DNA from 4 places in the Janthinobacterium sp. BJB301 genome. Region 4 is predicted to be linked to each of the others. Evidence: predicted binding sites of a transcription regulator. Region 4 holds the regulator's gene; each other region holds the start of a gene.
What was found. The regulator sigma-54, encoded in region 4, starts transcription at its own class of promoters, with help from an activator protein. The targets are predictions, from matches to a motif close to TGGCANGNAANCTGCTTT.

Region 1 (5,211 bases), on a different contig from region 4:
CTTGTCGGCGCCGTGGCGCCAGGCTGGCCAGCGCTGCCAGGCCAGCCGCCAATAGCGGCAAGGTTCCCGGCAGCGCCACTGGCGTGACGCCTGGCACGTAGACCAGTTCGGAACTGTTCAGCATGTTCAACACCAGCGTGTAGTTGCCCGCCACCAAGTGATCCGTGACGGCGCTGTACTGCCCGCCGCACGTCGTGCCGATGCCGGTGCCTGTGGGTGCGCCGCAGCCGCTTGGGTCGTAGGTGAACATGCTGCCGCTGGTGAGCGGCGTTTGCGCGTAGCCGGTATTGAGGTTGGCGGCATCGGCCAGTTCGGTGCCGCCCAGGATGCCGGAACCGAGGTTGCCGTCGGGCGCCCAGCTGAAGACGATCTGGCCATGTTCATCGATGATGCTAAACGTCATCGCCATATTCGTGGTGGCCGCCGAGCCTGTGCCGGCCAAGGCGTCCAGGTACAGCTGCATGAAGGGCAGGGCCTGGAAGTCGAAGGCCATGGTTGCGCCCGGTTGGCCGACGACAAAATTGACGGTCATCGCGGTGCTGGAACCATTGCGTCCCGAGGCGTCGGCGCTGCCGCCGCCCGCCAGGAAGGTTTCTGCCGCGTTTACGGTATGTGTGCTGGTCGAGCCCGGTGGAAAGGGGGGGATTTGCGAGGTGACGATTTGCGCCTCGCCGCGCGCATACGAGGCATTGCCCATGCCTTGCCGGGTAAAGTCGTTTTCTCCCTTGGTGACGGCGCCGCGTGTCGCTTGCGGCGCGTCGATCTCATTGCTGCCGCCCTTGATGATGCTGCTGCCGTTGAGCGTGGCGGTGGTGCGCGACAGGTCGATGTTGCTGAGCAGGGAGACGGAGCCGGAGGGATTGCTGATGACCAGGCCAAAGACACTGGTGTACGAATAGCCGTAGGCGGCGGCGCTGGCGGTGCCGCTGCTGGCCAGCAGCAGAAAGGCTAACAAGACCATTGGCAGTCGGGTGCAAGAAAATGTCGTCATGAAAAATCCTCATCTCCTGATCGGCCGCGTTGTAAGGAAAACCGACAGGCTTGCCACATAAAAAAGGCGAGGAGAGCCTCCTCGCCTGTGAATCCCCCTGTTGCCTGGTTCAGGCGGCAACCTTGCGGCGACGGGCATAGCCCAGGCCAGCCAGACCCAGGCCCAGCAGAGCCAGGGTGCCGGGCTCAGGCGCGGCCTGTTTCACCAGATCCACGCTTTCCACCGCATTCAGGGTCAAGGTGTAGTTGCCGGCTGTCAAAGCATTGCTGACGGAGCTGAAGTTGCTGCCGCACGCTGTGCCGACACCGGTGCCCGTGGGCGTGCCGCAGCCGGATGGGTCGTAGGTGAACAGATTGCCGCGTGTGAGGAAATTGGTCGCCAGGCTGGTGTTCAGGTTGGCGCCATCGGCGTTTTCCGTGCCGCCCGAGATGCCCGAGCCGATCACGCCATCGGGCGTCCAGTTGAACACGGTTGCGCCGGTCGCATCCGTGATGGTGAAGGTGACGACCAGGTTGGCCGTGGCGGTGGACAGCTGCCCGACCGTGCTTTGCAGGAAGACCTGCATGAAGGGCGAGGCCAGGAAGTCAAAGCTCAGCGTTGCCGTGGGCGAACCGACGATGAAATCGACGGAGAAGCCCGTGGTCGAGCCATTGCGCCCGGACGCATCGGCCGTGCCGGCGGGGCCGTCCAGGTGGGCTTCGGCCACGTTCACCACCTGGGTGGAGGTGGAGCCGGGCGGGAACGAAGGGAACTGCGTGCTGACGATCTGCGCATCGCCGCGCGAATAGGTGTTGGTGGGGCCTTGCTGTGTGAAGTCGTTCTCGCCTTTGGTGACGGCGCCGACGTTGGCGCGGAGGGCATCGAGCGAGCCGGCGCCGCCATTGATGACGCTTACCCCATTCAGGGTGGCCGTGCTGCGCGAGATGGTGGTGCTGTTGGCCACCGTGATCTGGCCCGTTGGCACGCCGATCACGAGGCCGAAGATGTTGTTGTAGGAATAGCCGTAGGCGCCCGCCTGTGCGCTACCTGCGGCGCACAGCATGGCCAGTGCCGCAGCGGCCGGGAGCAGTTTCAGTTTCGAGAGTTTCATTGTATTCACCTCGTGGTTGAGTGAGTCTGGAAGTCTTGCTGAGTCCTGTCGGCAGGTGCTCATGGCCAGTACCTAGCGACTTCCATGCCAACGCATGAGGCCCTTTTGAAATCAATGACTTGGCGTGTTTTTGTTGATGCGGTGCAGGCTTTGCCGGACTCGCTGTAAGAAAAACCGACGCTGCCCGTCAAGGCTGGCTGCCTTGCGGCAACGAGCCCAGCAGGGCGTGCATATGGGGTAGCAAGCGTTGCCCTGGCACATAGTCGCGCATGGCCGTGGCCAGCTGGCGCGCCGCCAGCTTGGCCTGGCCATCGTCGAGCATGCGCGTGGCGGCATGGCGCAGGGCGGTTTCCTGGAAGCGGTCGGCGCGCAGCAGCAGGCCGGCCCCGGCCTCCGTGATGCCGTGCATGTTGAGGAATTGATCGAGGTTGCCGGCGATACCGATGACGGGTACGCCCGCCGTCAGCGCCTGCTGGCTGGTGGGGCTGCCACCGTTGCAGATCACCAGGCTGGCGCGCCGTGCGGCCACATCGCCCGGCAGAAAGGGCGCGACATAGGCGTTCGGCGGCACGGCGTCGACGCGGATGGTGCCGGCCGTGGCTGCCAATACGGTGACAGGCAGGGGCGCCAGCGCGCGCAGCACGCGCGGCAGCAATTGCCCCTGGCCGGAACTGCCCAGGGTGACATAGATGATGGGCCGTCCGCTGCTCAGTTCCGGACGCTGCCACCAGTCCGGCAAGTCGAGCGGCGGCGCCCAGATGATGGCGCCCAGGTAGTCGTGCGTGGACGGCATGGCGTGCGGCGGGAACAGTTGCGGAATATCCGCATACAAGGTGCGGTCGGCATCCGTATAGATGCGCCGCAAGTCGCTGCCCAAGGATGGCAGGCCATGGCGGCGGCGCACGCGGTTCAGGGGCACGGCATGCGAGGCGAAGGCCAGCGGGCGGATCAGGCGGAACAGGGGGGCGGCCAGCCAGATGGGCAGCAGGCTTGTCAGGGGCAGGCTGGGCACCGTGTAGTGCTGGCGCACGTACGGACTCCAATAGGCATTGCTGAGCGTAATGTAGGGAATGCGCTGCAGGCGCGCGCTGACCGACAGCGACAGGCGGAAGTCGCCGATCACGAGATCGGGCTGGACCGCATTGAGCAGGCGCAAGTCGTCTTCCACGTACGCGTGCAGGGTGCTTTCCGTGTAGACAGGCTTGCCGTAGGCCAATGCCTGCAGGAATTGTAGCGATGAAATGCTGTCGATGCGCCAGCGCCGGAAGGAGGCTTGCTTGAAACAAAAGTCATAGCCATCGGCGCAGGCAAAATGCACCTCATATTTATCCTCGTCGAGGCCCTGGGCCAGGCTCAGAGGGCGGCCGACATGGGCCAGGGTCACTGCCTCGGCCATAAAGAGGATTTTCTTGCGCGCCATGGGAACCGCTGTACTCGCAGGAGGGGATGCCTGCCAGGTTGGAGTGGCGCCACGCTGTTTAGTTCCCCTTGGCGTGCCACTGGCGGGCGCCAGGATTTGGCCGCATCGGCTAGAGTGGGGCAAAGGAGGTCACATGCAAACCCAATTCCGTCCTGCCCCGTTGCGTGCGCACAGCACGCCCGAACCCGATATGCCGCCACCGCCGGAAGGCGATCCCGTCACGCCGCCGCCGGAAACGCCGCCCCACATCGAGCCCGTGCCCGTCGAGGAGCCGACGCCACCACCACCGCCCGTGAAAATGCAGTGACGGGGCGCGGTGCGCCGCGTTTATTTCCGATCGGAAATGGACTGTGGGGCCGTCGCCGGCGCCACGCCATTTAAACAACAAAAACGTCAATAAATGTTGCCGAGTGGATACAAATCAAACTCTAACTGTCGAGTGTCATGCGGCCGTCACGATTCTGTTCTTATAATGAGACATCATAAAAATTCTTGTACAGGAGACCATCATGGGCAATTCCTTGCATAACAAAATTTACCTGGGCCGGCGGCCGGTGATGACCAGCAAAAACCTCGTGGCGCTGGCCCTGGCGGGCGCCGTGGCGGGTTGCGGCCTGGCCTGGCTGCTGCTGCGCAACTATAAATAAGGGCTGTCCTGCCCGTCTTCCAGTCAGCCGTCCGCCGCGCGGGCGGTGACTGATTCACGTTGCCTGTTGCCGATGCGCAGCGGGGCGCGTACCATGGGGGCCGAACACCTGGCCTTTTATGGAAAAGTAATGAAGAACGAGAAATTAACAACCGATGAATATGACGCGCTGGAGCAAGTTGCACGCGGCATCAAGACCGAGCGCCCCAGCGCTTGCGTTGCCCGCAATGCCAAGCGCCTGTCCGGCCTGAAGCTGCTCAGCTATGCACGCGATGGCCGTCTGTCCATCACCGAGAAAGCACAGCAACTGCTGTTCCTGCGCCGCTGCATCATGGGGCTGCGCGCCGTCGCCACCGATCCCCTGACCAAGCTGGAGTCGGATGTGGCTTACTTCCTGGGCAAGAAAGCCCACATCGTGGCGCGCGCCGAAGGCGAAGGCTACGACATTTCCGACAAGGGCCGCGAGTCGCTGGCCGATATCGACACCCTGGGCCTGTAAGGCTCACAACCGGCCCTCGTGGCCGGTTTTCACATCTCCCCTCACTTTTAATTTCCCCTTTTGGAGAATACTTTGGACAGCGCGATGAACTGGTCGGCCCACGAACTGACGATGACGGTCTTGATGACGCCCGATATGGCCAATTTTTCCGGCAATGTGCACGGCGGCACCATCCTGAAATACCTCGACAGCGTCGCCTATGCTTGCGCCAGCCGCTATTCGGGCAGCTATGTGGTGACCCTGTCGGTGGACCAGGTGATGTTCCTGCAGCCTATCCACGTGGGCGAACTGGTGACGTTCCTCGCGTCGATCAATTACACGGGCACGACGTCGATGGAAGTGGGTATCCGCGTGGTGACGGAAAACATCCAGCAGCGCCTGGTGCGCCACGCCAACAGCTGCTATTTCACGATGGTGGCCGTGGATGCCAACCGCAAACCCGTGGCCGTGCCGCCGCTGGTACTGGAAACGCCGGAGCAGCACGCGCGCTTCGAGCAGGCCAAGCTGCGCAAGCTTTCGCGCCAGAAGGTGTCGAAGAAATAAGTCGTTGCGGACATAAAAAAAC
Region 2 (5,211 bases), on a different contig from region 4:
CGACGTGACGAAATAATTCAATTTCAACAAGATCGAATCCTTCATAACTGGCGTAAAGTAGGGGACCGCACGAATGAGTATCCGCGATTCGAACATATGATCGCGCGGTTTACAGATGAGTTAACTAAGCTGGAAAATTATTTTTCCACTCTTACTCCTCAGAAACTACAGATAAGCCAGTGCGAAATTTCATATATCAATCACATAGCTACTAGTGCCAATGGGACACTCAAACTATCAGATTGGTTAAGCTTTGTTAATTTTGGCACAAAGCACCCACAGAACTTTAATCTCAATTTTAGAGAAACTATTGTTGATGCGAATGAAAAGCCACGCGCACGTTTAATTTGTGAGATTGGAGAAATACTTAGGTCAGATGGACAGCGTGCTATTTCGCTAAGCCTTACGGTCCGAGGTGCTCCTGAATCATCAACTATTAGTTCTGCATTGAAGTTTCTGGCAGAGGGGCGTACAAGCATTGTGAATCGATTTACAGAACTTACAACGCCTGAAGCACATAAGGCATGGGAGCGAAAAAAATGATCACCGAATGCGCTGCATTTTCATCATCAGATATGAGGAGCACAATAGCGCCAAGTCGTCGCGTGTCTAGCACAGATATACTTCCATTGAAGACAGCTTTTGTGCGCCAACAAAATTGGATCGAGCCGATATCTAAACGTCTCCGTGAGTTGATGCATCTTAAAGCAGGGTGGGATGGTTATAGTGGACGTCCACTTAGCCAAGAGAATGCAGTGTTTGCCATGAGCATTTTGTCTGCCGTCATGGATCAAAGCATACCGGTTCCGTCACTAGTGCCAACCGTAAGTGGCAGTGTCCAAATTGAATGGCATACATTAAAAGGCGACATTGAACTTCGCATTCATCGACCAAACAGCGTGCATGCATGGTTCAGTAGTGTTGACGATGATCAGGAGCCGGAAGTTGACCTCACTTGGGACTTTAAAATCGTATCGGCTTGGCTCAATTATATTAAGGAGACGAACGTTGCCGCTGAGCCCGCCGCCGCGTGATGTAAATAACTTAGTGATTCCTCATGACCACGCCGAGATTCTGGCCGAGGATGGACTAATTCGTCGAATCCCGCCGCAATGGGTTGTTGATGATGTTAAGTCACCCACCGGTAAGCGGCTTTCTTCTGAGGCCTTCGAAATGTCTTCCCCTGAGTGTGGAGGAGGCATGTCTGTTGATATTCGACGCCTCATAATTGAGGCCGGGCAGGATATAAAAGCACACGTGACAATGCCCCCATGGATCGGTTCAATTCAAGTGACGGCAGGTCAATTACGTGGCTATAATCTCCAAGTAGGTTTCTCTCCTTTACCTACAAATCCATTCCACGGCGAAGCATGGGGTAAGATCTCGAAGAAGCAGAGCAAAGCCTTGCGGCTGGCAAGCACTTGGATAGTCGAAATCAATGGTTGCTCGCTTGAGGCCTAGGACTAGGACTAGACATATAAATAGTGCAAGTCTTAATGCCAAGTTATGTGGCATAAAGGTTTAATTTTGTTATGCTATGTTAGCTCACGTTACTCTCACCAATGGATTTTTAATCATCAATGGATAGTTTGAGAGTGCTTGCTAGCAGAAAAATCATTAGGAAATCAAAGGGTTACAGGCTTCGGCTTATAACCCTTTTTTCTTTCCCCCGCCTGCCTAGCACTCTTGTGACCTTTCAAACGCATCGCCATCTCTAGGCAACCCACTTGCGTGATGCATTGCTGCACCGCGCAATGACGTCCAGCATATTTAGGCGCAAGATGAGCACGTGCTTGCGCAAAGCAGGCTCCCGATGTCTGGCTTGCCTACCTGGGGAAATATCATGTCCGCACACACTTACAAACTGATCGAACTGGTGGGAACATCGACCGAGAGCAGCGATCAGGCGATACGCGATGCCATTGCCAAGGCGGCGCTGACGGTCAAGCACATGGACTGGTATGAAGTGACCGAGTCGCGGGGACATATCGTCGACGGCAAGGTAGCGCACTTCCAGGTCACGCTCAAGGTCGGCTTCCGGCTCGAGTAAAGGGATCGATTAAGGCAGGCGGCGCATTCACCGCCGCGCGACCGCTCCCCGGCTTTCCAGCCACTCCCGGCCGCCGGCATCCAGCGCGGTCTCGATGACCTTGTCCGGCAGGCTGTAGACGGTCGCCCAGCTGGCGCGGCCATCCTGCGTGTTGGCGGGAAAACTGTGCGTCTCGATCGGCCAGTGATATTTGCGTTTCAATGCCTTGACGATGGCGGCCAGCGAGACGCGGCCTTGCAGCGGTTCGGCGCCGGACTGGTCGCGGTTCGACAGCAGCACGGCCAGGACCTGGCCGCGGCCCGTGCGCGCGCCGGGGAAGGTGGGGGTTTTGTTTGCCATGGCCTATTTTACCGGGCAATGATCGGACGAGAGGCGATGTGCCGCACCTTTGATCCGGCGCAAGCGCCGCAGCGGCTTTGCGTCCACGATGGGTATTTCGCCAGGCGTGCCAGCGCCCCTCTGCCAGCCTGGGCCTATCATCATGGGGCACAGGAGCCTATCATGCACAGCCTGAACATCCACGCCATGCAATGGCAGCCCGTCGCCGATATTTCCGCCGTCGATCCGCTGCTGCCCGAGGATCTCGCCTGCTTTCGCGAACTGCGCGATGTGCTGCAACGCTATAGCGCGCTCGACCGCTTCGGCATTTCCCTGATCCACCGCCATTTCGACATCGCCGACGATGAGGAGCTGATGGAGTACACGGATGCGGAAGCACGCACCCTGACGGTAAAACCTGTCAAGAAAAGCGACATCGACTGGCAGCATACGACGATTACCAACTGGAAATTGACGGACGGCGAGGAAGTGTCGCGCATCGGATGCGGCTGCGCACGCAATTCCGGTGGCCACCTCGGCTATCACCGGGGCACCTGAGGCTGGCTGGCACCGCCCGCCAAGCGGCGTCGGCCTTTCTTACACTTTGCTTCCGCCAGCTCAGTCAGCTTTGCGCAAGCAATTGATTTCACGTGATTTTTTTGTGTGGCACGCAAGCTGCTTATCCCTGTCTACGAGATGAATCCAGGCAAGTCATCCTGGATTCTTTGTCCCCCGGATTTTTCGAGACTGACCACGATAAGAGGCTGCGATGAACGTCGATCACACACGAAGCAAGACCCTGGGCTGGCTGGGCGCACTGGCGGCGGCAAGCCTGCTGGCCAGCGGCCAGGCGCAGGCCGGCGCGTACGGCCTGGCCGTCAATGAGTTGAACAATTTCCGCATCACCACCAGCGCCGGCGCGCTGTCGCTGGCCGGCGCGAACCGCAATGCCAGCGACAGCGCGTTTTTCGAAGGCGGCGTGGCCGTCAATCCGCGTGCCGTCAATACGGGGCCGGCCGCCAACGCCGACGTACTGCAAGTGTGCTCGGGCGGCGGCTGCAGCGGCCTGCCGCAAAACCATTACGCCCCCAGCCCCAGTTCCACCCTGGAGTTCGCCCGCGGCGATGCACATGCCTTCGGCAACATGCTCAATGGCGGCGCCACGGTGCGCGCCGTGGCGGAAGCCCAGCGCAACACGGTCGGTGCCGCCACGTCCACGGCCGGCGACACGCTGACCGGCTCCGTCAACCTGACCCTGTCGAGCGCCGGCTTCATCACCTTCAGCTTCATGGGACGGCGCGACCTGCGCACCAGCGTGACGACCATGGGCGACAAGTCGAACGTGTCGATCATGGATATCTTCAATATCTCCTGCAACAGCGCCAGCCCCGTCGGCTGCCTGTCGAACGCGAATGCCGATGGCGTGATCTTCCAGTTCGCACCCGATGGCGATGCCAACAATGGCAGCGACGTCAACGGCAACCATACGGTCGGCAGCCTGGATCCGTTCAGCCTGAACATGACGGCAGGCACCAACGACCCCGCTACCGGGCGCGCCTTCACGAATGGCTTTGCGATGTTTTCCCTGACCTCGAATTTCGCCCTGCCGGCTGGCAGCTACACCTTGAACTTTTCCAAGTCCACGCGCACCGACATCGTCGTCATCGATCCCCTGGCCGTGCCGGAACCAGGCACCCTGTTCCTGCTGGGCATGGGACTGGCGGCCCTGGCTTTTACGCGGCGCCGCCAGCCACAATCAGCAGCAGCATGAAATAAAACGGCGCCTCATGGGCGCCGTTTCTTTTGCATCAACAGAGGCGTGTTAACCGAGCCGCGCCAGCGCCTGGCGCGCCAGTTGCAACTGCTGCAGATAATAGCGGTGCAGCATGGCCGGATCGCTCAGGTCGTGCCCCAGTACCAGGCGCAGTTCGCTGGCAGGACAATCGGCGGCCTGGGTCTGCACCTGGGTTTGTACCTGCATCCCCAACTGGCGGGCCAGCTGGCGCGCCGCCTGCTCCTGCGCGGGCCGGTATTCGACGCGCGTGCGCGCCACCTGGAAGCTGGTTTCATTGGCCAGGCGCACCACCTGCACGGGACTGCCGGCCAGGCTGCGCGCCAGTGCGGCGGCCAGGCCGGGCACGCCATTGCCATTCACAATTTCCAGGCGCGGACGGGGTACGGCAGCGGGCACGCTGCGCACGGCTGCCGGCACACGCTGCAAGCGGGCCATGCCGTCGCCTTGCGTGATCTCGATGCGCGCCATGGCGGGCGCATCCGGCACCGGCGCGGCCACGGGTACACCTTGCGGCGGCGCCTCGCTGCGCAAGACGGCCATGTCGCGCCGCAAATCGTGCTCCTGCAAGCTGGCCGCCTGGCGCCGCATGACGGCCGCGCGCGCGTGTTGCCCCAGCCGTTCGAGCACCTGCGCCAGATGCTGCCAGGCCAGCGCATTGAGCGGGTCGAGCAGACACGCCTGCTCCAGCGCGGGCAAGGCTTGCGCAGCGCGTCCACTCAGATAATAAGCATGACCGAGATTGCTGAACAGATACGCCTGTTGCGGCTGCGGCGTGCCCGCCTCCTGCGTCAAGGCCAGCCAATGGGCAATCGCCGCATCGTGCTCGCCCCGCTGCGCGTGCAGCACGGCCAGGCCGTTGCGCGCATTCACATGGCGCGGCGCGGCGCGCAAGGCTTGCTCGTAGGCCGCTTGCGCGGCAGGCAGGTCGCCCGCATCAAAATACTGGCGTCCCGCGACATAGGCCGCATCGGCAGCGGCAGCGGCAGCGGGCGGCGCCGGCAGCCGCGGCGCGTGCGCCGTGTGGCTGGCGCACGCGCCCAGGCCCAGA
Region 3 (5,211 bases), on a different contig from region 4:
GCGCCGGTACTGGATCGCTTCGGCAACATGCGCCTGCGTGATGGCCGGGCTACCCGCCAGGTCCGCGATGCTGCGCGCCACGCGCAGTACCCGGTGATAGGTGCGCGCGGACCAGTGCAGGCGCGTCATGGCGCCATGCAGCAACTGTTCGCCATGCGTTTCAAGGCGACAATGCTGCTCGATTTCCATGTTGCTCAGCCGCTGGTTTGATTTTCCCTGTCGCGCCAGCTGCAAGGCATAGGCTGCCGCTACCCGCGTGGCGATCCGCTGCGTGCATTCTCCGGCACCGGCCTGCCGGCCCAGCGCGGCCGGCGGCATGGCGGCCACTTCAATCTGCAGGTCGATACGGTCGAGCAGCGGGCCGGACAGGCGATTGTGATAGCGCAGCACGGCGTCTGGCGTACAGCGGCAACGGCCGGAAGCGTGGCCCAGATAGCCGCACGGGCAGGGATTCATGGCGGCGATCAGTTGAAAGCGGGCAGGAAACTCGGCCTGGCGGGCCGCGCGTGAAATGCTGATCACGCCCGATTCCATGGGCTGGCGCAGCACATCGAGTACCCGCCGCTGGAATTCGGCAATTTCATCGAGAAACAGCACGCCGCAGTGGGCCAGCGAGATTTCTCCCGGGCGCGGCACGTTGCCGCCACCCACAAGTGCCACGCCGGATGCTGTCTGGTGCGGGGCGCGATAGGGCCGCCGTTTCCAGTGTTCCACCTTGAAGTGGCCGCCCAGCGAATGCACGGCAGCCGATTCCAGCGCTTCTTCATCGCTCATGGGCGGCAGCACGCCGGGAAAGCGGCTGGCCAGCATGGTCTTGCCTGCGCCTGGCGGCCCCACCATCAAGACGTTGTGACCGCCCGCTGCCGCCACTTCCAGTGCCCGCCGCGCCTGCTGCTGCCCCTGCACGTCGGCAAAGTCGGGGTACTGAAAAGCGTGCGCTGCCAGCACGGGCTGGTGGCGTTGCAGGGCGGTATGGCTGGTACGCGCGGCAAAATGCGCGCAGACCTCGAGCAGGCTGTGGGCGGGATAGATGCAGGCATCGCCGACGAGAGCAGCCTCGTCCGCGTTCGCCTGCGGCAGGATGAAGGCGCGTGGCGCGCCCGACTGGCTGCGCTGCATGGCAAAGGTCATGGCCAGGGCGCCGCGGATGGGACGCAACTGGCCTGAGAGCGACAGTTCGCCCGCGAATTCATAGTGATGTAATTGATCGCCCGGCAATTGGCCGGAGGCGGCCAGAATGCCCAGTGCAATGGGCAAGTCGAAGCGGCCCGATTCCTTGGGCAAGTCTGCTGGCGCCAGATTGGCCGTGATGCGCCGGGCCGGCATTTCAAAGCCGCAGTTTTGCAACGCGGCACGAACACGGTCGCGCGATTCCTTCACTTCCGTATCCGGCAAGCCGACAATCGTAAACGAAGGCAAGCCGTTGGCAAGGTGGACTTCGACACTTACCTCGGGCGCCTCCATGCCGGCCAGGGCGCGGCTTTTCAGGACGGCCAGGCTCATCAGACTCCCCTGTAGCGCGGGCGCGGGCAGGATCAGTCTAGCGCTTGAAACGCCGCCAGGCTTGAGGTATGCCAGCAAGGCCGTCAATAACGGACCCTGCCGGACGCAGTTTACGCCTTGGTGTCGTTCAGGCGCGTTTCCAGTTCGATCAGGCGCAATTCCAGTGCGTCCAGTTTGGCGCGGGTCTTGGCCAGTACTTGCGCCTGGATATCGAATTCCTCGCGCGTGACGAGATCGAGGCGGGCGAAGCCCTGGGTCATCATCGACTTCACGTTTTTCTCGATATCCTTGGCCGGCGAGTTTTCGATGGCTTGATGGATCTTGCCTTGCAAATCGTTAAAGAAGGTATTCATGTCCATGGTCAGTCCTTTTATGGTGCGGCCTGTGCATCGCACCATTGCGGTGCACAGCGGCGTTAATCTGGTGCGAATCTGGGCAAATTCACAATGCTTTAGCAGCCCGTACCCGCATGCCCAGAGGCTTGCAGGGTATGTATGGCCGGAAACGCACCTGTCAAGGTGGCAATGGAGCTGGCACGTATTCTGCTAAAGAAGGTATGAACGCTTTGTGATCTCCAGCCAAGATTTTAAACCTCAACCGCTTTAAAAGTTCAATAAAAGGGAATCGCCATGAAGAATCTGTCCAAGAACATGACTTTAGCTGCAGCGTTGACGCTGGCCATGACCGCCATGTGCGGTAGCGCCATGGCCCAGGATGCAGTGGCGGCGCCTGCTGCGGCCGAAGCCGTGCCTGATAACGTGGTGAGCTATAACGTGGCGCTGACCAGCGACTACCGTTACCGCGGCCTGTCGCAAAGCCGCTTGAAACCGGCCATCAGCGGCGGCGCCGACTATACCCATAACCCGACGGGCCTGTATGTGGGCACCTGGTTGTCGAGTATCAAATGGATCAAGGATGGCGGCGGCGACACCAATCTGGAATGGGATATCTACGGCGGCAAGCGGGGCGAGATCAGTAAGGATTTTACCTATGACGTGGGCGGCCTGTACTATTTCTATCCCTCGAATGGACTGAGCACCAATGCCAACACCTTCGAGCTGTACGGCCAACTCGGCTATGGCCCGATATATGTCAAATACTCGCATTCGACGACGAATCTGTTCGGTGTCGCCGACAGCAAGAACAGCGGCTACCTCGACGTGGGTGCCAACGTCGAGGTGCATGATGGCTACATGCTGAACCTGCATGTCGGACGTCAGAAGGTCGAGCACAACGATTCCCTCAGCTACAGCGATTACAAGATTGGCGTGACCAAGGACTTCGGCGTGGCGACCGTTTCCCTGGCGGCCGTCAAGGCCAATAACGTATCGCTGGCTCCGAACGGCAAGAATCTGGCGAAATCCGGTCTCGTGCTGACCGTGTCCAAAACCTTTTAAGCGAGACTGCCATGAAAATGATTACTGCAATCATTAAACCGTTCAAACTGGACGAAGTACGCGAGGCTTTGTCGGCTATCAATGTGCAAGGCATTACCGTCACGGAAGTCAAGGGCTTCGGCCGCCAGAAAGGCCACACGGAACTCTACCGTGGCGCCGAGTATGTCGTTGATTTCTTGCCAAAGACCAAGATTGAAGCGGCCGTCGATGACGCCATTGTCGACCAGGCCATCGAAGCGATCGAAGGTGCCGCGCGTACCGGTAAAATCGGTGATGGCAAGATTTTCGTCTACAACCTGGAACAGGTCATCCGCATCCGTACCGGTGAAACCGGCAACGAAGCGCTCTAAGGGGAATATTGATGCATAAAAATATAACAAAATTGCTAGCTGGGATAGCCTGCCTGTGTGCGTTTGGCATTGCCACGCCAAGCTTTGCCGATGCGCCTGCCAAGACGGAGGCGGCCACAACCACGGCCGTCGCCGCTCCCGCCGTCACGCCGGTTCCTGACGCAGCGCCTGCCGCCGCCGCTCCGGCCCCCGCTGCTGCCGCGCCAGCCGCCGCACCTGTCGCCAACAAGGGCGACACCAGTTTCATGATGATCAGCACCTTGCTGGTGATCTTGATGACGATCCCCGGCCTGGCCCTGTTCTACGGCGGGCTGGTGCGCTCGAAAAACATGCTGTCGGTGCTGATGCAGGTGTTCATGGTGTTCGCGCTGGTCATCGTGCTGTGGTGTATCTACGGCTACTCGATCGCCTTCACGGAAAAAACCGCCTTCTTCGGTGGCTTCGACCGCCTGTTCCTGAATGGTATCTGGGATCCGGCCAAGGGTACGTTTGCCGCCGCCGCCACCTTCAGCAAGGGCGTCGTCATTCCCGAGTTCGTCTTCGTTGCTTTCCAAGGCACGTTTGCCGCCATCACCTGCGCACTGATCGTCGGCGCCTTTGCCGAGCGCGCCAAGTTTTCCGCCGTGCTGGCCTTCGTCGTGCTGTGGTTCACGTTCGCCTACCTGCCAGCGGCTCACATGGTGTGGTTCTGGACCGGGCCTGACCTGATCACCAGCGCCGCCACCTCGGCCAGCGAAGCCCTGAAGGCGGGCTGGATCTGGCAAAAAGGCGCGCTGGACTTCGCCGGCGGCACCGTGGTGCACATCAATGCCGCTGTCGCCGGCTTGGTGGGCGCCATCATGATCGGCAAACGCGTCGGCTACGGCCGCGAATCGATGGCACCGCACTCGCTGACGATGACCATGATCGGCGCGTCGCTGCTGTGGGTGGGCTGGTTCGGTTTCAATGCCGGCTCCTCGATGGAAGCGGGCGACGTGGCTGCCCTGGCCTTCGTCAACACCTTGCTGGCAACGGCCGCCGCCACCCTGTCGTGGGTGTTTGGCGAGTGGATCAGCAAAGGCAAGCCTTCCATGCTCGGTGGCGCGTCCGGCGCCGTGGCCGGCCTGGTGGCGATCACCCCGGCGGCCGGCTTTGTCGGCCCGATGGGCGGCCTGGTCATCGGCTTGCTGGCCGGTGTCGTCTGCCTGTGGGGCGTGAATGGCCTGAAACGCCTGATCGGCGCCGACGATTCGCTCGACGTGTTCGGCGTGCATGGCGTGGGCGGTATCCTCGGTGCCTTGCTGACGGGTGTGTTTGCTGCGCCACAACTGGGCGGCCAGGGCGTATTCGACTATGTCACCAACAAGATGTCGGCGGATCCGTACTCGATCGGCCACCAGGTGTGGGTGCAGGCGCAAGCGGTCGGCACCACCATCCTCTGGTCGGCCATCGTCTCCGTCATCGCTTATAAACTGGTCGACATCGTCATCGGCCTGCGCGTACCGGAAGAAGAAGAGCGCGAAGGCCTCGATATCACCAGCCACGGCGAGCAAGCGTATCATGGCTAAATAGTCATTATCTGGCATGCCAGCGCCCCGGCGCGGCATGCCCGGCTGGAAAAGGCACCTCATTGAGGTGCCTTTTTTTCGTTGTGGGAATGTAAAAGGTCTTTAAAACAAGGCTTTTGCCCCGATTTGGGGTACTTACACGGTAATATAGTCGGCAGTTCTGTGTGCTTTTTTGAATACTGCACATAATTTAAGGATGTAACTATGGTTCCCCATCTCGTCACGGCCCTGACCGGACCGCTGCTCGACCTCGAAAAAAAGATTCTGGCCGCGACGCCGGCCATTGAGCGCTGGTTTCGCATGGAGTGGCAAGAACACACGCCGCCCTTCTATTGCTCGGTAGACTTGCGTAACGCCGGCTACAAGCTGGCGCCCGTCGATACCAATCTGTTCCCAGGCGGTTTCCATAACCTG
Region 4 (5,211 bases):
CAAGGTCATGTTCTTGACGGCCACCACGCATTCGCTGGTGGCGCGCTTCTCGGAAACGCGGCGCAGCCATCCGCTGTCGCACGAATTGCGTCCGAACCAGAATCCGGCCAGTCGCCGCACGCTGATCGAGTGCATCTCGGAAGAACGCGAACGCCTGTCAGCCATCGAACAGCTGGGCCATGTGATCGACACGTCGGAACTGAGCGCCAACAAGCTGCGCGCCTGGATCAAGGATATCGTCGCCTCCGAACGCGCGCCGCTGACCCTGTTCTTCGAATCGTTCGCCTTCAAGCTGGGCGTGCCGCTGGACGCCGATTTCGTCTTCGACGTGCGGGCCTTGCCGAATCCGTATTACGACCTGGCGCTGCGCCCGCTCGACGGCCGCGATGCGCCCGTGATCGCCTTCCTCGACGCGCAGCCGAGCGCGCTGGAACTGCTGGCCGACATCCGCGCCTTCATCGAGAAATGGTTGCCGTCATTCAAGTCCGACAACCGCAGCTACCTGACGGTGGCCCTGGGCTGCACGGGCGGCCAGCACCGCTCCGTGTACATGGCGGAGCGGCTGGCGCAGTATTTCGGCCCGAATGAACGCGTCGTCCTGCGCCACCGCGAACGCAGCTAATTAGTCGAGGTGGCACAGCGGATGCGCCGCGGCTGGCCAGACGGGGGCAAAGAAGCGCGCCACCATGGCCGCATCGACGTCGTCCAGGCTGGCAGGGTTCCAGCGCGGTGCATTGTCCTTGTCGACCACCAGCGCGCGCACGCCCTCGAGCACTTCGCCATGTTCGAAATTGTGGCGCACCACCGTGCGCTCCATGCGCAGGCAATCGGCCACGCCCAGGTGGGCGCCCCGCTGCAGCAATTCCAGGGTCACCGACATCATCAAGGGCGAACGCAGGCGCATGGCCGCCAGCGCCTTGGCCGCGAACGCGCTGTCATCCTGCGCCAGCGAGGCCATGATGGCGGCCACGGAAGGGGCGCCGAAATGGCGGTCCAGCGCCGCGCGCGCCGTGGCCAGGGGAGACACCCCCGCCTCGGCCTGGAAAGGCGCCGCCAGCGCCTTGATGGCCACAGGCAAGGCCTCGCCCCGCGTCGATTCGAACAGGTCCAGCAGCGCCCCCATCTGCGCCTCAGGCAGGTAGACATCGGCCAGCCCCGTGTACAGGGCATCGGCCGCGTTGATCGTCAAGCCCGTCAAGCCCAGGTACAGGCCCAGCTGGCCCGCCAGGCGGGATAGAAAATAACTGCCGCCCACATCGGGAAACAAGCCGATATTGACTTCCGGCATGGCCATGCGCGTGCGGCCCGTCACGATGCGCAGGCGGTTGCCCGGCCCGGCTTGCGCCACGCCCATGCCGCCGCCCATCACCACGCCATCCATCACGGCGATATACGGTTTTGGGTAGAAATGAATTAAATGATTTAAAGCATATTCTTCCGTAAAGAAATCTTCCAGCATGGCGCTGCCGCCTTGCGGCGTGGCCAGGCCCGCATCGTAAAAGAAACGGATATCGCCGCCGGCGCACAGGGCTTTTTCACTGCTGGAGCGGATCACCACGGCGTCCACCTGCGGATCGTCGCGCCAGGCCAGCAGGACCGCGCTCAGGGCGCGCACCATCTCCAGCGACAGGGAATTCAAGGCTTTCGGACGGTCGAGCACGATATGGCCCGTGCGGTTGCGGATGGAAGTCTGGACGAAGTCGCTCATGGCAGGCAGGAAAGAAGTGAAAGTGCAAACATTTTAGCCCCTGCGCGGCGAACATTGCGCTCAAAAGGTCCAGGCGCAAAAAAGGGCGCAAGATGTGCGCCCTTAGTTGATCACAACTGCTGGAAGCGGGTGGCCTTAGACGGCGACGACGGCTTCTTCCTCGGAGTTGTCTGGCAGATGCTTGATCGCCTCTTTACCGTGCCCTTGCACTTTGGTTTTGTATTTCATCACTTGCCTATCGAGCTTGTCGATCAGGGTATCGATCGCGGCGTACAGGTCGTGCGCCAAGCTTTCCACATAGACAGTCTTGCCGCTCAAACGCAGGTTGACTTCAGCCTTTTGACGTTTTTCTTTCTCTTTGAGGTTATCCACGGTCAGAATCACGGCGATATCGATGACTTGATCGAAATGACGTTTCACGCGCTCCAGCTTCGTTTGTACGTATTCACGGATGGCTGGTGTCACTTCGAGATGATGTCCGCTGATGGTGAGATTCATACACACTCCTAAAGATGATCGGGTTCGTGCGGTCCATCCTATCCGGCCCGCAGAGGAACCGAAAAAAACTTACAAACACTTACGCAGGCTCACTGGCGGAATTTTCAACGCTTCCCGGTATTTGGCAACAGTACGTCGCGCAATCACCATGCCTTGTTCCCCCAGCATGTCCGCAATCTTACTGTCGGATAAAGGATTTTTAGGGTCTTCTGCTCCTGTCAGTTGCACGATCAATGCCCGTATCGCCGTCGATGACGCTTCGCCCCCCGCTTCGGTGGCGACGTGGCTACCAAAGAAATATTTCAACTCGAACATGCCGTGCGGGGTCAGCATGTACTTTTGAGTTGTTACCCGCGAGATAGTACTCTCGTGTAAACCCAGTGTATCAGCTATTTCACGGAGCACAAGGGGACGCATGGCAACGGCCCCATGCGAGAAAAAGCTCTTTTGTCTTTCTACTATCGCCTGCGCCACGCGCAGGATCGTGTCGAAGCGCTGGCGCATATTCTTGATCAGCCACTTGGCTTCCTGCAACTGTGCGCCCATGGCGCCCTCACCCTTGCCCTGCTTGAGCAAGTTGGCGTACATGGCATTGACGCGCAGGCGCGGCATGACATCGTTGTTCAACGTGACTTGCCAGCCATTGCGCGCGCGCTTGACGACGACGTCGGGCACCACGTAATCGGACACGTCCGAGGCGAACACGGCACCCGGATGCGGATTGCACTGGCGAATCACCGTCTGCGCTTCGCGCAAGTCTTCATCGTCGCAATCGAGGGCTTTTTTCAGCTTGTTGAAATCGCGCTGGGCAAACCAGGCCAGGTGCTTTTCCACGATGACGAGGGCCATGCGGCGCGTCACCATGGCGATGTGCGGCAAGCGCTTGATTTGCAGCGCCAGGCATTCGGAGGCATTGCGCGCGCCCACGCCAGGCGGATCGAAACTTTGCAAGAGAGACAAGGCCGTGCGCATCTCGTCCGCATCGATTTCCAGCTCTTCCGGCAGGCGCGCCAGGATGTCCTCAAGCGACTCTTCCAGGTAGCCATTGTCGTCGAGCGCATCGATGATCAGCTCGACCAGCGCGCGGTCGCGCAATTCGAGCACCGTCACGCGCATCTGCTCCATCAGGTGTTCGCGCAGGGTGCAGTGATGGGCTTCGAGTTGCGGGCGCGAATCCTCGTCGTCGGGCGCCTTGCCGCGGCTCGCCTCGCTCCAGTCGCTGTCGCCGCCATCCGCGGCGGCCGGCCCCTCGCCGGCATCGCCATCAAAGGTTTCCGCTTCGGCAGGCGCTGCGGGCGCTTCCTGGCCTGGCGGCTGGGGCGGCGCTTCGGCCGGTGCAGCCGTGGAACTCAAGGCGCCGTCGGAAAGCAGGCGCAACGAACGGTCGAGCGGGTCATCGAGGCGTTCGAGCAAGGGATTGTCCGTCAGCAATTGCTCTAGTTCCTGATGCAATTCCAGGGTAGACAATTGCAACAGGCGTATCGATTGCTGCAACTGCGGCGTCAGTGCCAGGTGCTGCGAAGTGCGCAGCTGCAATGATTGTTTCATTGGCTTACATGCGGAAGTGTTCGCCCAGATAGACCCGGCGTACCGACTCGTTCGCGATGATGTCGTCGGGGCGTCCCGACGCCAGTACCGAGCCCTGGTTGATGATGTAGGCACGGTCGCAGATACCCAGCGTCTCGCGCACATTATGATCGGTGATCAGCACGCCGATATTGCGCTCCTTCAAGAACCGCACGATGCGCTGGATCTCGATCACGGCGATCGGATCGACGCCGGCGAACGGTTCGTCGAGCAGCACGAAACGGGGATCGGTGGCCAGCGCGCGGGCGATTTCCACGCGGCGGCGCTCACCGCCCGACAGGGACAGGGCCTGGTTCTCGCGCAGCTTTTCAATCTGCAAATCGGCCAGCAATTTATCCAGGCGCACCTCGATCTCGGCCTTCGTCAGCGGACGGCCTTCGACGGTCTGGATTTCCAGCACGGCGCGGATATTGTCTTCCACCGTCAGCTTGCGGAAGACGGACGCTTCCTGCGGCAGGTAGGACAGGCCCATCTGAGCGCGGCGGTGGATCGGCAGGCTGGAGATGTCCACGCCGCTGATATCGATGCTGCCGCCATCGGACGGCACCAGGCCGACGATCATGTAGAACGAGGTGGTCTTGCCGGCGCCGTTCGGGCCCAGCAAACCCACCACTTCGCCGCATTCGACTTGCAGCGAGACATCATGCACGACTTGCCGCTTGCCATAGGTTTTTTGCAGCCCGCGAACGATCAGGGTGCTGCCGCAACGAGTATTATCCATTATTTCTTTCCTGGCGCAGGCGTGGCCGGCGCTTTCTCCGCCGCCGGTGCCTTGGTTTTCGGCTGGATCACCATGCGCACACTGCCGCCATCCGGGGTGCTGGTGCCGCTGTTGGAATTTTCCATCGCAAACACTTCCTTGCGGCTGTCATACGAGATGAAGGCGCCATTGGCCACGTCGGTCACTTTCGTGCCTTCCAGGCGCGTCAGCTTGGCCCGGGAAAACAGTTTCACCACTTCCGTCTTGTTGTCGTATTCCACGCGCTCCGCTTCGCCTTCCACCCACAGGTCGCCCGCGCCATCGCGCTTCTGGCGGAAGGTGGCGAGCTTGCCGGGATCGGCCCAGAAGGTAATGAACTGGTAGCCTTGCGGATCTTCCGTGATCACGGCGCGACCCGCCTTCATGGTCAGGGTCCCCTTGACCAGCACGACGTCGCCCGTCAGGGTGCGCACCTGCTTGATATCATCGACGTGGCCGCTACGTGCCGTGATAACGGCTTCCTTCTCGGAATCGGCCTTCTCGGCATGCGCCACGCCCATGATGGCCAGGGAAAATACGGTCAACAGCAAGATGTTCTTCATAGTATGGTTTCCTTGTTTCATTCTTTCATTTTGCCGCCGCGGCCGGGTGCGGTTTCGGCGGGAGGACCATGCGCAGCGCATTCTGCACTTCCACCACGCCGGTGGCGTTATTGGCC

Region 1: CSQ91_RS11635 (EDSAP-1 family PEP-CTERM protein) is a predicted target of sigma-54. The motif match lies at 2,154-2,171, and genes of this name have one in related genera.
Region 2: CSQ91_RS23585 (EDSAP-1 family PEP-CTERM protein) is a predicted target of sigma-54. The motif match lies at 3,033-3,050, and genes of this name have one in related genera.
Region 3: CSQ91_RS26720 (TorF family putative porin) is a predicted target of sigma-54. The motif match lies at 2,035-2,052, and genes of this name have one in related genera.

Annotation. Positions count from the first base shown of each region.
Region 1 is NZ_PDZJ01000001.1:2,631,876-2,637,086, reverse strand. It holds gene CSQ91_RS11640 (EDSAP-1 family PEP-CTERM protein) at 1-991, opposite strand, end outside; gene CSQ91_RS11635 (EDSAP-1 family PEP-CTERM protein) at 1,101-2,081, opposite strand; gene CSQ91_RS11630 (glycosyltransferase) at 2,269-3,501, opposite strand; gene CSQ91_RS28930 (hypothetical protein) at 3,635-3,808, shown strand; gene CSQ91_RS28925 (hypothetical protein) at 4,011-4,148, shown strand; gene CSQ91_RS11625 (hypothetical protein) at 4,278-4,646, shown strand; gene CSQ91_RS11620 (acyl-CoA thioesterase) at 4,731-5,189, shown strand.
Region 2 is NZ_PDZJ01000004.1:351,591-356,801, reverse strand. It holds gene CSQ91_RS23605 (TIGR04255 family protein) at 1-543, shown strand, start outside; gene CSQ91_RS28790 (hypothetical protein) at 525-1,034, shown strand; gene CSQ91_RS28785 (hypothetical protein) at 1,009-1,461, shown strand; gene CSQ91_RS23600 (dodecin) at 1,844-2,050, shown strand; gene CSQ91_RS23595 (hypothetical protein) at 2,078-2,389, opposite strand; gene CSQ91_RS23590 (hypothetical protein) at 2,552-2,926, shown strand; gene CSQ91_RS23585 (EDSAP-1 family PEP-CTERM protein) at 3,138-4,139, shown strand; gene CSQ91_RS23580 (LytR C-terminal domain-containing protein) at 4,191-5,211, opposite strand, start outside.
Region 3 is NZ_PDZJ01000006.1:261,840-267,050, reverse strand. It holds gene CSQ91_RS26730 (YifB family Mg chelatase-like AAA ATPase) at 1-1,503, opposite strand, end outside; gene CSQ91_RS26725 (accessory factor UbiK family protein) at 1,614-1,862, opposite strand; gene CSQ91_RS26720 (TorF family putative porin) at 2,133-2,900, shown strand; gene CSQ91_RS26715 (P-II family nitrogen regulator) at 2,912-3,250, shown strand; gene CSQ91_RS26710 (ammonium transporter) at 3,262-4,797, shown strand; gene gshA (glutamate--cysteine ligase) at 5,002-5,211, shown strand, end outside.
Region 4 is NZ_PDZJ01000005.1:95,599-100,809, reverse strand. It holds gene rapZ (RNase adapter RapZ) at 1-622, shown strand, start outside; gene CSQ91_RS24540 (enoyl-CoA hydratase/isomerase family protein) at 623-1,708, opposite strand; gene hpf (ribosome hibernation-promoting factor, HPF/YfiA family) at 1,844-2,206, opposite strand; gene CSQ91_RS24530 (RNA polymerase factor sigma-54) at 2,276-3,754, opposite strand; gene lptB (LPS export ABC transporter ATP-binding protein) at 3,759-4,514, opposite strand; gene lptA (lipopolysaccharide transport periplasmic protein LptA) at 4,514-5,095, opposite strand; gene lptC (LPS export ABC transporter periplasmic protein LptC) at 5,121-5,211, opposite strand, start outside.